DNA from 2 places in the Streptomyces sp. WAC03905 genome. Region 1 is predicted to be linked to the other one. Evidence: riboswitches for the same ligand, from Rfam matches in the RefSeq annotation. Region 1 holds a riboswitch; the other holds the start of a gene.
The links. A riboswitch is a leader RNA that binds a small molecule or an ion and turns the genes downstream of it on or off. The one in region 1 is predicted to bind cyclic di-AMP.
Positions count from the first base shown of each region.

Region 2: another riboswitch for cyclic di-AMP. It lies ahead of AC2RP6_RS24045 (transglycosylase family protein); the one in region 1 lies ahead of AC2RP6_RS08945 (M23 family metallopeptidase).

Region 1 is NZ_JBXYDZ010000003.1:1,381,453-1,388,492, reverse strand. Features, by position in the region: gene AC2RP6_RS08955 (aspartate aminotransferase family protein) at 1-1,223, shown strand, start outside; gene AC2RP6_RS08950 (tyrosine-protein phosphatase) at 1,252-2,043, opposite strand; cyclic di-AMP (ydaO/yuaA leader) riboswitch at 2,355-2,532, shown strand; gene AC2RP6_RS08945 (M23 family metallopeptidase) at 2,537-3,517, shown strand; gene AC2RP6_RS08940 (SGNH/GDSL hydrolase family protein) at 3,681-4,466, shown strand; gene AC2RP6_RS08935 (MBL fold metallo-hydrolase) at 4,580-5,821, shown strand; gene AC2RP6_RS08930 (sensor histidine kinase) at 6,083-7,040, shown strand, end outside.
Region 2 is NZ_JBXYDZ010000003.1:4,761,977-4,769,016, forward strand. Features, by position in the region: gene AC2RP6_RS24030 (globin domain-containing protein) at 1-416, opposite strand, end outside; gene AC2RP6_RS24035 (cytochrome P450 family protein) at 597-1,892, shown strand; gene AC2RP6_RS24040 (transglycosylase family protein) at 1,963-3,030, shown strand; cyclic di-AMP (ydaO/yuaA leader) riboswitch at 3,311-3,481, shown strand; gene AC2RP6_RS24045 (transglycosylase family protein) at 3,485-4,189, shown strand; gene eno (phosphopyruvate hydratase) at 4,468-5,748, shown strand; gene AC2RP6_RS24055 (FtsB family cell division protein) at 5,838-6,326, shown strand; gene AC2RP6_RS24060 (DUF501 domain-containing protein) at 6,410-6,952, shown strand; gene AC2RP6_RS24065 (Ppx/GppA phosphatase family protein) at 6,949-7,040, shown strand, end outside.

The DNA of each region.
Region 1 (7,040 bases):
ACGGCAACGACTACCTCGACATGCTGGCCGGATTCGGGGTGATGGGCCTGGGCCGCCACCACCCGGTCGTCCGCAAGGCCCTGCACGACGTCCTGGACGCCCAGCTGGCCGACCTCACCCGCTTCGACTGCCAGCCGCTGCCCGGACTGCTGGCGGAGAAGCTCCTTTCGTACAGCCCGCACCTGGACCGGGTCTTCTTCGGCAACAGCGGCACCGAGGCGGTCGAGACCGCGCTGAAGTTCGCCCGTTACGCCACCGGGCGGCCCAGGATCCTCTACTGCGACCACGCCTTCCACGGGCTGACGACCGGCTCGCTCTCGGTCAACGGCGAGGGCGGGTTCCGGGACGGCTTCGGCCCCCTGCTGCCCGACACCGAGATCGCGCTGGGCGACCTGGCCGCCTTGGAGCGGGAGCTGAAGCGCGGCGACGTGGCGGCCCTCGTCGTCGAGCCGATCCAGGGCAAGGGGGTCCTCGCCGCCCCGCCCGGCTTCCTGCTCGCCGCTCAGGAGCTGCTGCACCGGCACAAGGCGCTGCTGATCGCGGACGAGGTGCAGACCGGACTGGGACGCACCGGCGACTTCTACGCGTACCAGCACGAGCCCGGCGTCGAGCCCGACCTGGTGTGCGTCGCCAAGGCGCTGTCGGGCGGCTACGTGCCGGTCGGCGCGACCCTGGGCAAGGACTGGATCTTCAAGAAGGTCTACTCGTCGATGGACCGGGTGCTCGTGCACTCGGCGAGCTTCGGGTCCAACGCGCAGGCGATGGCGGCCGGGCTCGCGGTGCTCTCCGTCATGGAGGACGAGGCGCTCGTCGCCCGAGCGCGGGCCACGGGCGACCTGCTGCGCGGACGGCTCGCCGCCCTGGTGGACGACTACGAGTTGCTCCACGAGGTGCGCGGGCGCGGGCTGATGATCGGCATCGAGTTCGGCCGCCCGTCCTCGCTGGGCCTGCGCAGCCGCTGGACGATGCTCCAGGCGGCCCGCAAGGGCCTCTTCGCGCAGATGGTCGTGGTGCCGCTGCTGCAGAAGCACCGCATCCTCACCCAGGTCTCCGGGGACCACCTGGAGGTGATCAAGCTGATTCCGCCGCTGGTGCTGGACGAGCGGGACGTCGACCGGTTCGTCGGTGCCTTCCGCGAGGTCATGGACGAGGCGCACGGGGGCTCGGGCCTGATGTGGGACTTCGGCAGGACGCTGGTGAAGCAGGCCGTCGCGGCGCGCTGACGGCCTGCGCCGCCCGCTGGCGGCGCGATCAGACCAGCAGCCGGTCGCGGAGCCGGTCGAGGGTCTCGGGGGTCAGCCCGAGGCCCTCCGCCAGGTAGCGGTCCACCCCGCCCCAGCCCTCGTCGATGGTGTCGAAGGCGGCGACCAGGTACTCGGCGCGGGCGTCGAAGAGCGGCGCGAGCAGCTCCATCACCTCGGGCGAGCGGGCCTCAGGGGACGCGGAGCTGCGGCGCACCCGGTAGCGGCGGTGGGGGGCGTTGGACTCCAGGTAGTCCGCCACGATCGCCTCGCGCTCGACGCCGACCGCGAGGAGGGTGACGGCGACGGACAGGCCCGCCCGGTCCTTGCCGGCCGCGCAGTGCAGGAGCGCGGGGACGCTGTCCTCGGCGATGGCGCGGACGACCCGGCCGTGCTCGGCCGTGCGCTCGCGGATGATCCGGCGGTAGGAGTCCGACATCCGGGCCGCCGCCCTGCCGTCGCCCAGGATCACGCGGAGCCGGTCCAGGTCGCCGTCACGGACCAGCCGCCAGAACTCCCGGCCGTCCGCCGGGTCCGAGAGCGGGATGTTGACGTTCCGTACGCCGGGCAGTTCGACGTCCGGGCCCTCCAGGGCGTGATCGGCGCCGTTGCGGAAGTCGAAGATGGTGTGGAGTCCGAGCGAGCCCAGGAACTCTGCATCGGTTTCGGTGGCATGTGCGAGATGTCCGCTTCGGAAGAGTCGTCCCGTCCCGACCGTTCGTCCATCAGAAGTCGGCAATCCGCCCACATCACGGAAATTGCGCACCCCGGTCAGCTCCGGCTCCTGTATCTGCTGGGTCAAGAGAACCCCTCCGCCTCTCGCGTGGCCACTGTCCGAATTGAGCTACTTGGCGCCAACTTGCCATCACCGGAGGCGAGATCGGGCACGTCCCCGTGAGCCAGATCATACGGTGACCGTGAGTGCCTGATCGCCCGGACCGAATGGCCCGGTGGGGACGGCTGTTGACGGAGCGGAATGGACGGAGGGTGACCGGAATTCCGGCGGCCCCTCATGCCTGTTAATCCGTCAGGGAATTCGCGGCTTGTTCGGCGTGCCCGCAAGGGATTACCTTCGCGATCGATCCGGGTGGACCGCCGAATCCTGCCGCCGCCCGGAAACCGCAACCGAACCATTTCGCGCGGCAGGAGCGGGGGAACCAGGTAGGCCGCCGTTCCGGAGATCTTTTCTCCGGAACGGCTCGGGGTGAAGCCGTTCATGTCCCGTACATGTACGGCCGGACATCTCCAGTCCGAACCCGACAGCTCACCTCGCAGGCGCCGGAGAGGAATCCGCCATGCCTGCAAAGGGTAAGCACCGCCGTCCCAAGTCCCTTTCCCTTCCCCGCGGATTCGCGGCCGCAGGCACCGGCGGAGCGGCCCTCGCCCTGCCGCTGCTCGGTGCCGCCGGCGCCCACGCGGCCGGCGCCCCGGCAGCGGCCCCCGCCGTCGCACCCGCGGTCGCCGCGCAGGCCCCCGCCGCACTCCGGGCCGCGCCCGCCGCTCCCGCGACCGCCGTGCAGGCCGCGCCGACCGTCTACACGGTCGTCCCCGGCGACTGCCTGTCCGAGATCGCCGCGGAGCGCAACCTCCCCGGCGGCTGGCAGCGGCTGTACGCCGAGAACCGCGAGGCGGTCGGCGCCGACCCGTCGCTGATCCACCCCGGCCTGAAGCTGACCCTCGGCGGCCGCGGCGAGGCCTCCCCGGCCGACGCCGTCCCCGCCCCGCGCACCGCCCCCGAGGCCGCCCCGCAGGCCGCCCCGAAGACGGCCCCGAAGGCGCAGAAGCCGGCCGGCCGGGCCGCCGCCCCGCAGGCGCCGCGGGAATCCGCCCCCCAGGCCCCGGCCGAGGCCCCCGCCGCGCGACCCGCCGGCTCCGGCTTCGTGGCCCCGGTCGGCGGCGGCATCTCCACCCAGTACAAGGTCGCCGGCGCCATGTGGTCCTCCGGCTACCACACCGGCGTCGACTTCATCGCCGCCATGGGCACCACCGTCAAGGCCGTCGGCGCGGGCACCGTCGTCTCCGCCGGCTGGAGCGGCGCGTACGGCAACGAGGTCGTCATCCGCCACGCGGACGGCAAGTACTCCCAGTACGCCCACCTCTCCCAGCTGTCCGTCTCCTCCGGGCAGAGCGTCACGGCCGGCCAGAGCATCGGCCTCTCCGGCTCCACGGGCAATTCGACCGGCCCGCACCTGCACTTCGAGATCCGCACGAGCCCCTCCTACGGCTCGGACATGGACCCGATCGCCTACCTCCGCTCGAAGGGCGCCAGCCTCTGACGGCACCGGCCGACGGAGCACCGACACGCGTGGGGCCGGGACCCGAGGGGGGTCCCGGCCCCACGTGTACTTATTCCTTATGCCCGGCGTGGTACAGATCACGGCCCGTCAACCCCTCATTACGTTGGCGTAGGTTGCTCGCGGGAGTGAAGGATGGGTTCTCGTGGCAGCGACGACGACGAAACTCAAGACCATCGGCTCGTACGCGGCGATCGGGGACAGCTTCACAGAGGGCGTGGGGGACCCGGGGCCGGGTGATTCTTTTCTCGGCTGGGCGGACCGGCTCGCCGTGCTCCTGGCCGATCAGCGCGACGAGCACGACTTCCGGTACGCGAACCTCGCGGTACGCGGGAAGCTCCTCGACCAGATCGTGGCGGACCAGGTACCGAGGGCCAAGGCCCTCGCCCCGGACCTGGTCACCTTCTGCGCGGGCGGCAACGACATCATCCGGCCCGGCAGCGACCCCGACGACGTGGCGGAACGGTTCGAGGCGGCCGTGGCCGACCTCACCGGGGCCGTCGGCCAGGTCATGATCACCACCGGCTTCGACACCCGGGGGGTGCCCGTACTCAAGCACCTGCGCGGCAAGGTCGCCACGTACAGCGCGCACGTGCGCGCCATCGCCGACCGCTACGACTGCCCGGTCCTCGACCTCTGGTCGCTGAGGTCCGTGCAGGACCGCCGCGCCTGGGACGCCGACCGGCTGCACCTGTCTCCCGAAGGTCACACCCGCGTCGCCCTGCGCGCCGCGCAGGTGCTCGGCCTGGAGGTCCCCGCCGACCCCGACCAGCCGTGGCCGCTGTTGCGCCCGCGCGGCTCGGTGGACGTGACCCGCGACAACATCCAGTGGGCCCGCGAGTACCTGGTGCCGTGGATCGGCCGCCGACTGCGCGGCGAGTCCTCCGGCGATCACGTCGAGGCGAAGCGGCCGGACCTCCTGCCGCTGTAGGGGGCCGGGCGCACGAGGGGGCGGAGCGGCAGGCGGAATCCTTCGGGGCCGGTGTGCGTTGGGATGGTCGTAGTGAGACGACCGCACCGACCCCACCCCTCCCTGGAGGCGCTTTGACCGGCTCCCGTCCCCTCCGCCCGCGGCTGCGCGCCCTGCGGCCCGAAGCCTTCGGCGCGGACCCGTCCGGCGCCCGGCTGGAGCGGATCCGCCGCTCGCCGAACTTCGCCGACGGCGTCTTCCAGAACCCGGTCGGGGCCCGGAACAGGCCCTCGGGGTCGATGGCGGAGTTCGCGAAGATCTACTTCCACCGCGAGCAGCGGATCCGGCGCAGCCCCGGGGCTGCGATTCCGGTCCACCCGACGACCCTCGCCGACCTGGCGAAGCCGCCGGTCAGCGGACTGCGCCTGACGTGGATGGGGCACTCCAGCGTGCTCGCGGAGATCGACGGGCACCGGGTGTTGTTCGATCCGGTGTGGGGTGAGCGCTGCTCCCCCTTCCCCTTCGCCGGTCCCAAGCGGCTGCACCCGGTGCCGGTACCGCTGGCCGCGCTGGGCGACGTCGACGTCGTGGTCGTCTCCCACGACCACTACGACCACCTTGACCTGCCGACGATCAAGGCGCTGGCCGGTACGGACACGGTCTTCGCGGTCCCGCTCGGAGTCGGTGCGCACCTGGAGCGCTGGGGCGTGCCGGCGGACCGGCTGCGCGAGCTCGACTGGAACGAGACCACGAAGATCGGCGGGCTGTCCCTCACCGCGACCCCCGCCCGGCACTTCTGCGGCCGAGGCCTGCGCAACCAGCAGCACACCCTGTGGGCCTCGTGGGTGGTCGCGGGCGACGAGCACCGGATCTACCACAGCGGGGACACCGGCTACTTCCCCGGTTTCGCGGAGATCGGTGCCGCGCACGGCCCCTTCGACGCCACCATGATCCAGATCGGGGCGTATTCGGAGTACTGGCCCGACATCCACATGACCCCCGAGGAGGGCATGCGCGCCCACCTCGACCTCCAGGGCGGCGTCGCGCACGGCACGATGCTTCCGATCCACTGGGGCACCTTCAATCTGGCCCCGCACCCGTGGGACGAACCCGGAGAGGGCACCCTGGCCGCCGCCGAGGGCGCCGGAGCGGCCGTGGCGCTGCCGATTCCCGGCCAGCCGTTCGAGCCCGGAGCCGCGGACGCGCCCGGCGGACCGTGGTGGCGCCCGTTCGTGGCCGGAGCGACGGCGGCCGGAGCCGTGGACGGGCCCGCCGCCGTGCCCGCGCACGAGGCCGGCGGCGCCGCGGCGACGGCGGCCCGCGTGGCGTCGTCCGCCGCCGGCGGGCAGGAGAGGCCGGAGTCCGTCGGGTCTTAGCGGGACGGCTCGCGTCGGCCCCCCGGTGCACCGGGACGGCCGACGCCGTCCGGCCGCGGGGGCGGCGCCCGGCGGGTACCCGCGGGCGGACCGGCGCATTCGGGCTGCTGTGCGAGCGCTCCGTCGGGAGCGGGAAGCACCCCCGCGAAGTTCGCCAACTGGCGGTCCGGGGCGGGATGGTGGGGTCTAGCGTGGGTATTCGGTGATCAACACCGGACCCCGGCGACGCTGGGGGCCGGGCCCCACGTACCGAGGACGCCGATGTCCGGACCCCGCGCCGCCCGCCACGCCCCGTCGAGACACGCCGTCACCGGTCCCGCCCGGCAGATACGCCCCCAGTTGGTACGAGCCGCCCTCCTGCCCACGCTCGCCGCCGCCCTGAGCGGCGCCGCCGCGGTGATCTTCACTCTCCAGCTCGGCGGTGGGGCCGGTGACCGCGACGCCCGGCTCTGGCCGGTCCTCACCGGCTGCGCCCTGCTCGTGCTCGGGGCGCTGGCCGCTGCCCTGCTCGGCGCCCAACGCGCCGCCAAGGCCGTACGGGACCGATGCGAGGCACTGCGCCGCTCCAGCGTGCGCGGCCGCCAGGAGCTGCGGACGGCCGCCGAACGGCTGGAACGGGGCGAGACCCCGCCGCGGCCGGTCCGCGGCAGCCCGAACGCGCCGCTACCCGGCGGCGACCCGGCCGGAGTCGACGAGTTCTGGCTGCTCTCCCAGGAGCTGCGCGGTGCCCGCGAACAGGCCCACACGGCCCTCGTCCGGCTCGCCGGACCGGTCACCCCGTCCGACAGCGAGCGCAAGGTCGAGGTCTTCGTCAACCTCGCGCGCCGGCTCCAGTCCCTCGTCCACCGCGAGATCTCGCTGCTGGACGACCTGGAGGACACGGTCGAGGACCCCGACCTGCTCAGGGACCTCTTCCACGTCGACCACCTCGCCACGCGGATCCGCCGCCACGCCGAGAACCTCGCGGTGCTGGGCGGTGCGGCGTCGCGCCGCCAGTGGACGCGCCCGATCGACCTGAGCGAAGTGCTCCGTTCCTCGGTCGCGGAGGTCGAGCAGTACACCCGGGTCAAGGTCGTACCGCCGGCGGGCGGCAGCGTACGCGGACACGCGGTCGCGGACGTCGTGCACCTGCTGGCCGAACTCGTCGAGAACGCCACGGTGTTCTCCCCTCCCGACACCGACGTCGTGCTGCGCGCGGAGCGGGTCACCGCCGGGATCG
Region 2 (7,040 bases), 3.4 Mb from region 1:
TGCAGGTGCCGGACGACCTCCGCGTCCCACCACGGCGGGTCCTCGCTCGCGTCGGCCCCGGCGAGCATGGCGTCGGCGATCACCTGGTACGCCTCCGTCCAGGCCTTCTCGACCTGCGGGGTCCAGGCTTCGCCGGAGGTGGCGGCGAGCGCGGCGAGCAGGCTGGAGCCGACGACGGCGTAGTGCTCGGGACGGACCAGGAACTTGCGGTGGTCGCGCCCCAGGTCGCGCAGATAGGGGCCGAGGGTCTCGTCGTCGAGACGGGAGACGAGGTGGGTGAGCGCGGCGAAGAGCCGGTCCCGCTGGCGTTCCATGTCCTCGGCGGAGCCCGGGAAGAGGTCGCGGATGCCGGGGTTGTGCCAGAACAGGTGCGAGTAGAAGAACTTGACGGCGTGCTCGGCCCGTCGCTCGACCACCGCGAAACTGCTTTTCAAGATCCTCACATCCACACGACCGAAAGTAGGAGTGCCGGACGGGGCGAGGTCAAGCGTCGTCCGATCTGCGGACAGCCTCGACGAAGCAGTCATATGGGATGACGGGCCGGCGGGCCGCGGCCCGTACCGGGCCGCCGGTGCGCGGCGGCTACTGTCGTCGGCATGCACGATCAGTCGTCCACTCCCTCCGGCGGCGCGGCGCCCGAACTCTTCACGTGGGAGTTCGCGACCGACCCCTACCCGGCCTACGCATGGCTGCGGGAGCACTCCCCGGTGCACCGCACGAAGCTCCCGAGCGGCGTCGAGGCCTGGCTCGTCACCCGTTACGCGGACGCCCGTCAGGCCCTCGCCGACCAGCGGCTCAGCAAGAATCCGGCGCACCACGCGGAGCCCGCGCACGCCAAGGGCAAGACCGGCATCCCGGGGGAGCGCAAGGCGGAGCTGATGACCCACCTGCTGAACATCGACCCGCCGGACCACACCCGGCTGCGGCGCCTGGTGTCGAAGGCGTTCACCCCGCGCAGGGTCGCGGAGTTCACCCCGCGGGTGCAGGCGCTCACCGACCACCTGATCGACGCCTTCGCGGGGAGGGGGGAGGCGGACCTCATCCACGAGTTCGCGTTCCCGCTCCCCATCTACGCCATCTGCGAGATGCTCGGCGTACCGCGTGAGGACCAGGACGACTTCCGCGACTGGGCCGGGATGATGATCCGCCACGGCGGCGGTCCGCGGGGCGGGGTCGCCCGGTCGGTGAAGCAGATGCGCACCTACCTCGGTGAGCTCATCCATCGCAAAAGGGATGATCTGGGCGACGACCTGATCTCCGACCTGATCCGCGCGAGCGACCACGGCGACCATCTGACGGAGGGCGAGGCCACCGCGATGGCCTTCATCCTGCTCTTCGCCGGCTTCGAGACGACCGTCAACCTCATCGGCAACGGCGTCCACTCCCTCTTCATGAACCCCGTCCAGCGCGAGCGCCTGCAGGCCTCCCTGGCCGCGGGGGAGAACGAGCTGCTGTCCACCGGTGTCGAGGAACTCCTGCGCTACGACGGCCCCGTGGAGCTGGCGACGTGGCGGTTCGCCACCGAGCCGCTGACCCTCGGCGGCGAGCGCGTCGAGACCGGCGACCCGGTCCTGGTCGTCCTCGCGGCCGCCGACCGGGACCCCGAGCGGTTCGCCGACCCGGACACCCTCGACCTCTCCAGGACCGACAACCAGCACCTCGGATACGGGCACGGCATCCACTACTGCCTGGGCGCACCGCTGGCCCGGCTCGAAGGACAGACCGCGCTCGCGACCCTGCTGACGCGCCTGCCTGACCTGGAACTCGCCGTTCCGCCCCAAGAGCTGCGCTGGCGTGGGGGGTTGATCATGCGAGGGCTTCGTACTCTTCCCGTTCGCTTCACGGTTCAAAACACTTGCGCGGGATCTGATGAAAAGTCAGATCCTGCTTGAACTTGTGACAATCGTTCGAAGGCCGCTAGGTTCTGCCGTTACCCCGCTGTTATGCGAAAGGTGATCCCTCATGCTCTCCGGGAACGGCCGTCACAGACGCCCCCGCCAGGTCCCCGCGCTGGTCGTCACAGCCGGAGTCACTGGCTCTGCGCTGGCCATGCCGCTGCTCGCCGCCACCAGCGCCACCGCTGCCGAAACCACCACCTGGGACAAGGTGGCCGAGTGCGAGAGCGGCGGCTCGTGGAGCGCCAACTTCGGCAGTGGCGCCTACGGCGGCCTCCAGTTCACCCAGGAGCAGTGGCAGAACGCCGGCGGTCTGGACTTCGCGGAGCGGGCCGACCTCGCGAGCCGCTCGCAGCAGATAGCGGTGGCCGAGCGCGTGCTGGCCTCGCAGGGGCCGCAGGCCTGGCCGCTGTGCGCGGCCTCCGCCGGGCTCGACCAGCAGGGTCCGGCCGCGGTCGTCGACCCCGGTCTGCCCGGCAGCCCCACCGCGGTGGGCCCCGCCCCGTCCCGGCCGGACGACGCGGTTCCGTCCACCAAGGGCGGCAAGCCGGCGACCGACTTCGGGCTGTCGACCGAGGAGACCCCGAGCCCCTCGGGCACCCCCTTCCTGATCCCCGACGCGCCGTCCCTCGGGCTGCCCGTCATGCCCGCGCCCGACGTCCCGACGACGCCTCCGGCCGACCCGGGCACCCCGGTCGTCCCGACCGACCCGACGACCCCGCCGGTCGGCCCCACCGACCCGACGGCCCCGGTCCTCCCGTCGGACCCGGCCGACCCGACGGCTCCGACGACGCCCACGACCCCGCCGGTCACCCCGAGCCCGTCCCCGTCCGACCCGACCGCCCCCGTGGCACCGACGACCCCGGCGACCCCGGAGACCCCGGAGGCCCCGGGCGCCACACCCGTCGAGGGCAACGGCAAGCACCGCGGTGCGCCCTCCCCCGAGGAGAGCGCCCCGTCTGACGCCGTGTCGGACCCCGTCTACACGGTGCAGGCGGGCGACAGCCTGGCGACCATCGCGGTTGCCAAGGGCGTGAAGGGCGGCTGGAGCGGCCTCTATGCGGCCAACGAGCAGGTCATCGGTGAGGACGCCGACCTGATCAAGCCCGGGCAGAACCTGGATCTAACCACGTAATAAGGACAGTTGGTTCGCCCGGAAAGACCTTGATTGTCTGTTTTCGGCAAGTGAGACATGTGTCTCTTCCGGTCAACTGGCGTGTCCCGCCCGGGGGCTTCCGCAAACCCCGGTCTCACCTGCGCAAACACCCCTGCGGAGAGCGCAAGTAGGGGCCCTTTCTCCCCGATGTTCCTCGTTGAACATCGGGGAGAGCTGTGTCTACCTTCTGAATCGCTCGCCACCGCGAGCTCCTTCGACCGCATCGCCGAGTCCTGCCGGCGGACGGGGGGAACAGTCGTCGCGTAAAGCGCCGAAGGCAGGAGCGGGGGACCCAAGGTAGGTGCCGCGAGCGGCCGTTGAGAGACGGTCGTGCAGCGGCTTGGGGTTAAGCGGTGCGCTAGGTCGCACCGCCGGGCACTCACGGGCCCGAACCCGACAGCTCACCTCGTAGGCGTCGGTGAGGAGAAACCTCATGCTGCTTTCCGGCAAGGGCAAGCACCGTCGCGGCTCCAAGGCCGTCCGCATCGTCACGCTCGCAGGTGTCGCCGGTGTGGCCGTCGCCGCCCCCCTGATGACCGCGGGCGCCGCCAGTGCCGCCACCGCGTCCGAGTGGGACAAGGTCGCGCAGTGCGAGTCCGGTGGCAACTGGGCCATCAACACGGGCAACGGCTACTACGGCGGCCTGCAGTTCTCGTCCTCCACGTGGGCGTCGTTCGGCGGCAAGTCGTACGCCGCGCAGGCCAACCAGGCCTCGAAGGCGCAGCAGATAGCCGTGGCCGAGAAGGTCCTGAAGAAGCAGGGCAAGGGCGCCTGGCCGCACTGCGGCAAGGGCCTGTCGAACTCCTCGTACACCGGCGGCTCCTCCGAGACCCCGGCTTCCACGAAGCCGAAGGCCGAGCCGAAGAAGACCGAGACCAAGAAGACCGAGACCAAGGCCGCGCCGAAGAAGGAGACCAAGCGCGCCGAGGCCCCGGTCACCCGCTCCGAGCGCACCGAGGCCCCGGCCGCGCCGAAGACCGGCAACGGCTCGTACGAGGTGAAGGCCGGCGACACCCTGGGCACCATCGCCGAGGCCAACGGCGTCAAGGGCGGCTGGCAGCAGCTGTTCGAGCTGAACAAGGACATCGTCTCGGACGCCGACCTGATCTTCCCGGGTCAGAAGCTGAAGCTCAGCTGACCGCTGCGGCAATAGCCGCAAAAGCGTACGCAACGCGCAGAATTCCCACCGCCCGGCGCCCTTCCCCCCACGCGCCGGGCGGCGGTGTGTGCGGCAGCGGAACCCCCGTCACCCGGGGTCCTATGTCCGGGAAGAGGGGTATTCGGGCCCTTTTTCGTCCCAGGACCCGGGCGGTCGGCAGGGCGAGTGCCCGGATCCGGTTAGGCTCTAGTCGGCCAGGCCATCCCACGGCCTGACGCCACCGCACACCCAGCGTCACATCCCAGAAGGAGATGCTCGTGCCGTCCATCGACGTCGTCGTAGCCCGGGAAATCCTGGACTCCCGAGGCAACCCCACGGTCGAGGTCGAGGTGGGCCTCGACGACGGCAGCACCGGCCGTGCTGCCGTTCCGTCCGGCGCCTCCACCGGTGCCTTCGAGGCCATCGAGCTCCGTGACGGTGACCCCAACCGTTACATGGGCAAGGGTGTCGAGAAGGCCGTCCTCGCCGTCATCGAGCAGATCGGCCCGGAGCTCGTCGGCTACGACGCCACCGAGCAGCGCCTGATCGACCAGGCCATGTTCGACCTGGACGCCACCGACAACAAGGGCTCGCTCGGCGCCAACGCCATCCTCGGCGTCTCCCTCGCCGTTGCGCACGCCGCGTCCGAGGCCTCCGACCTCCCCCTCTTCCGCTACCTCGGCGGTCCGAACGCGCACCTGCTGCCCGTTCCGATGATGAACATCCTCAACGGTGGGTCGCACGCCGACTCCAACGTCGACATCCAGGAGTTCATGATCGCCCCGATCGGCGCGGAGTCCTTCTCCGAGGCGCTGCGCTGGGGTGCCGAGGTCTACCACACCCTCAAGAAGGTCCTGCACACCAAGGGCCTGTCCACCGGTCTCGGTGACGAGGGCGGCTTCGCCCCGAACCTGGAGTCCAACCGCGCCGCGCTCGACCTCATCATCGAGGCCATCAAGCAGGCCGGCTACACCCCGGGCACGGACATCGCGCTCGCGCTCGACGTCGCCGCGTCCGAGTTCTACAAGGACGGCCAGTACGAGTTCGAGGGCAAGTCCCGCTCGGCCGCCGAGATGACGGACTACTACGCCGAGCTCGTCGAGGCGTACCCGCTGGTCTCCATCGAGGACCCGCTGTTCGAGGACGACTGGGACGGCTGGAAGACCATCACCGACCGCCTCGGCTCCAAGGTCCAGATCGTCGGTGACGACCTGTTCGTCACCAACCCGGAGCGCCTGGCCCGCGGCATCGAGGAGGGCTCCGCGAACGCCCTGCTCGTGAAGGTGAACCAGATCGGTTCGCTGACCGAGACCCTCGACGCCGTCGAGATGGCCCAGCGCAACGGCTTCAAGTGCATGATGTCGCACCGCTCCGGCGAGACCGAGGACGTCACCATCGCCGACCTCGCCGTCGCCGTGAACTGCGGTCAGATCAAGACCGGCGCCCCGGCCCGCTCGGACCGCGTCGCCAAGTACAACCAGCTGCTGCGCATCGAGGAGATCCTCGACGACGCCGCGGTGTACGCGGGCCGCAGCGCCTTCCCGCGCTTCAAGGGCTAATCACGCTCTGCCTCCGTACGTCCCCGCACTCGGTCCCGTACCGTGTGCGGGGACGTATTGCGTAGTGCGTACCTAGGGGAGGCGGACCAATGGCCGGGAACCGGGATCGGTTCTCCACCTTCTCCACGGCCACGCGGCTCAAGCAGCTCGGTGAGCGGACCGCGGCCCACGTCTACCGCTCGCAGTCGCGCCGGCAGGTGCGCCGCAGCCGCCTCACCGGCAGGGCCGCGCTCCTGGTGCTCGTCCTCTGTACGCTGGTGGTCGCCCTCGCGTATCCGATGCGCCAGTACGTGTCCCAGCGCTCGGAGATCGCGGAGCAGCAGCGGGCCGCCGCGACGGCGCGGGAGCGCCTGGAGCGGCTCCGCGACGAGAAGGCCCGCTGGCAGGACGACGCCTACGCGGAACAGCAGGCGCGCAAGCACCTGCACTTCCTGCGCCCGGGGGAGGTCGGCTACATCATGAGCGACCCCGGGGCCCGGCCCCCGGAGCCGCACCGGACCGGCCAGGCCGGCTCGGACCGCCCCTGGTACTCCAACGTCTGGGACGGCGTCGACAAGGCCGACCGCCCCGGCGACTGAGCACGCCGGCACCGGAGCCCCGGGCATCCGGTACCGCAGTACCGCAGCACCCATCCACGAGAACGAAGAGACTTCCTCCAGGCATGCAGACGCCCCCGCCCCAGACCGACCGGACCGAGCCGACCGACGCGGACATCGAGGCGTTCGAGCAGCAGCTCGGCCGCCCGCCGCGCGGGCTGCGCGCCATCGCGCACCGCTGCCCCTGCGGGCAGCCCGACGTGGTGGAGACCGCGCCGCGGCTCCCCGACGGCACCCCCTTCCCGACGCTGTACTACCTGACGTGCCCGCGCGCGGCCTCCGCCATCGGCACGCTGGAGGCCAACGGCGTGATGAAGGAGATGCAGGCCCGGCTCGCCGAGGACCCGGAACTCGCCGCCGCCTACCGGGCCGCGCACGAGGACTACATCCGCCGCCGCGACGCCATCGAAGTGCTCCAGGGCTTCCCGAGCGCCGGTGGCATGCCGGACCGGGTCAAGTGCCTGCACGTGCTCGTCGGCCACTCCCTGGCCGCCGGCCCCGGCGTGAACCCGTTCGGTGACGAGGCCCTCGCGATGCTGCCCGAGTGGTGGGCCAAGGGTGCCTGCGTCACCCCGTGCGGCGAGAAGAAGGCGGAGGAGTCCGCGTGACCCGGGTCGCGGGCATCGACTGCGGTACGAACTCCATCCGGCTGCTCGTGGCGGACTGCGACCCCGCCACGGGCGAGCTGACCGAACT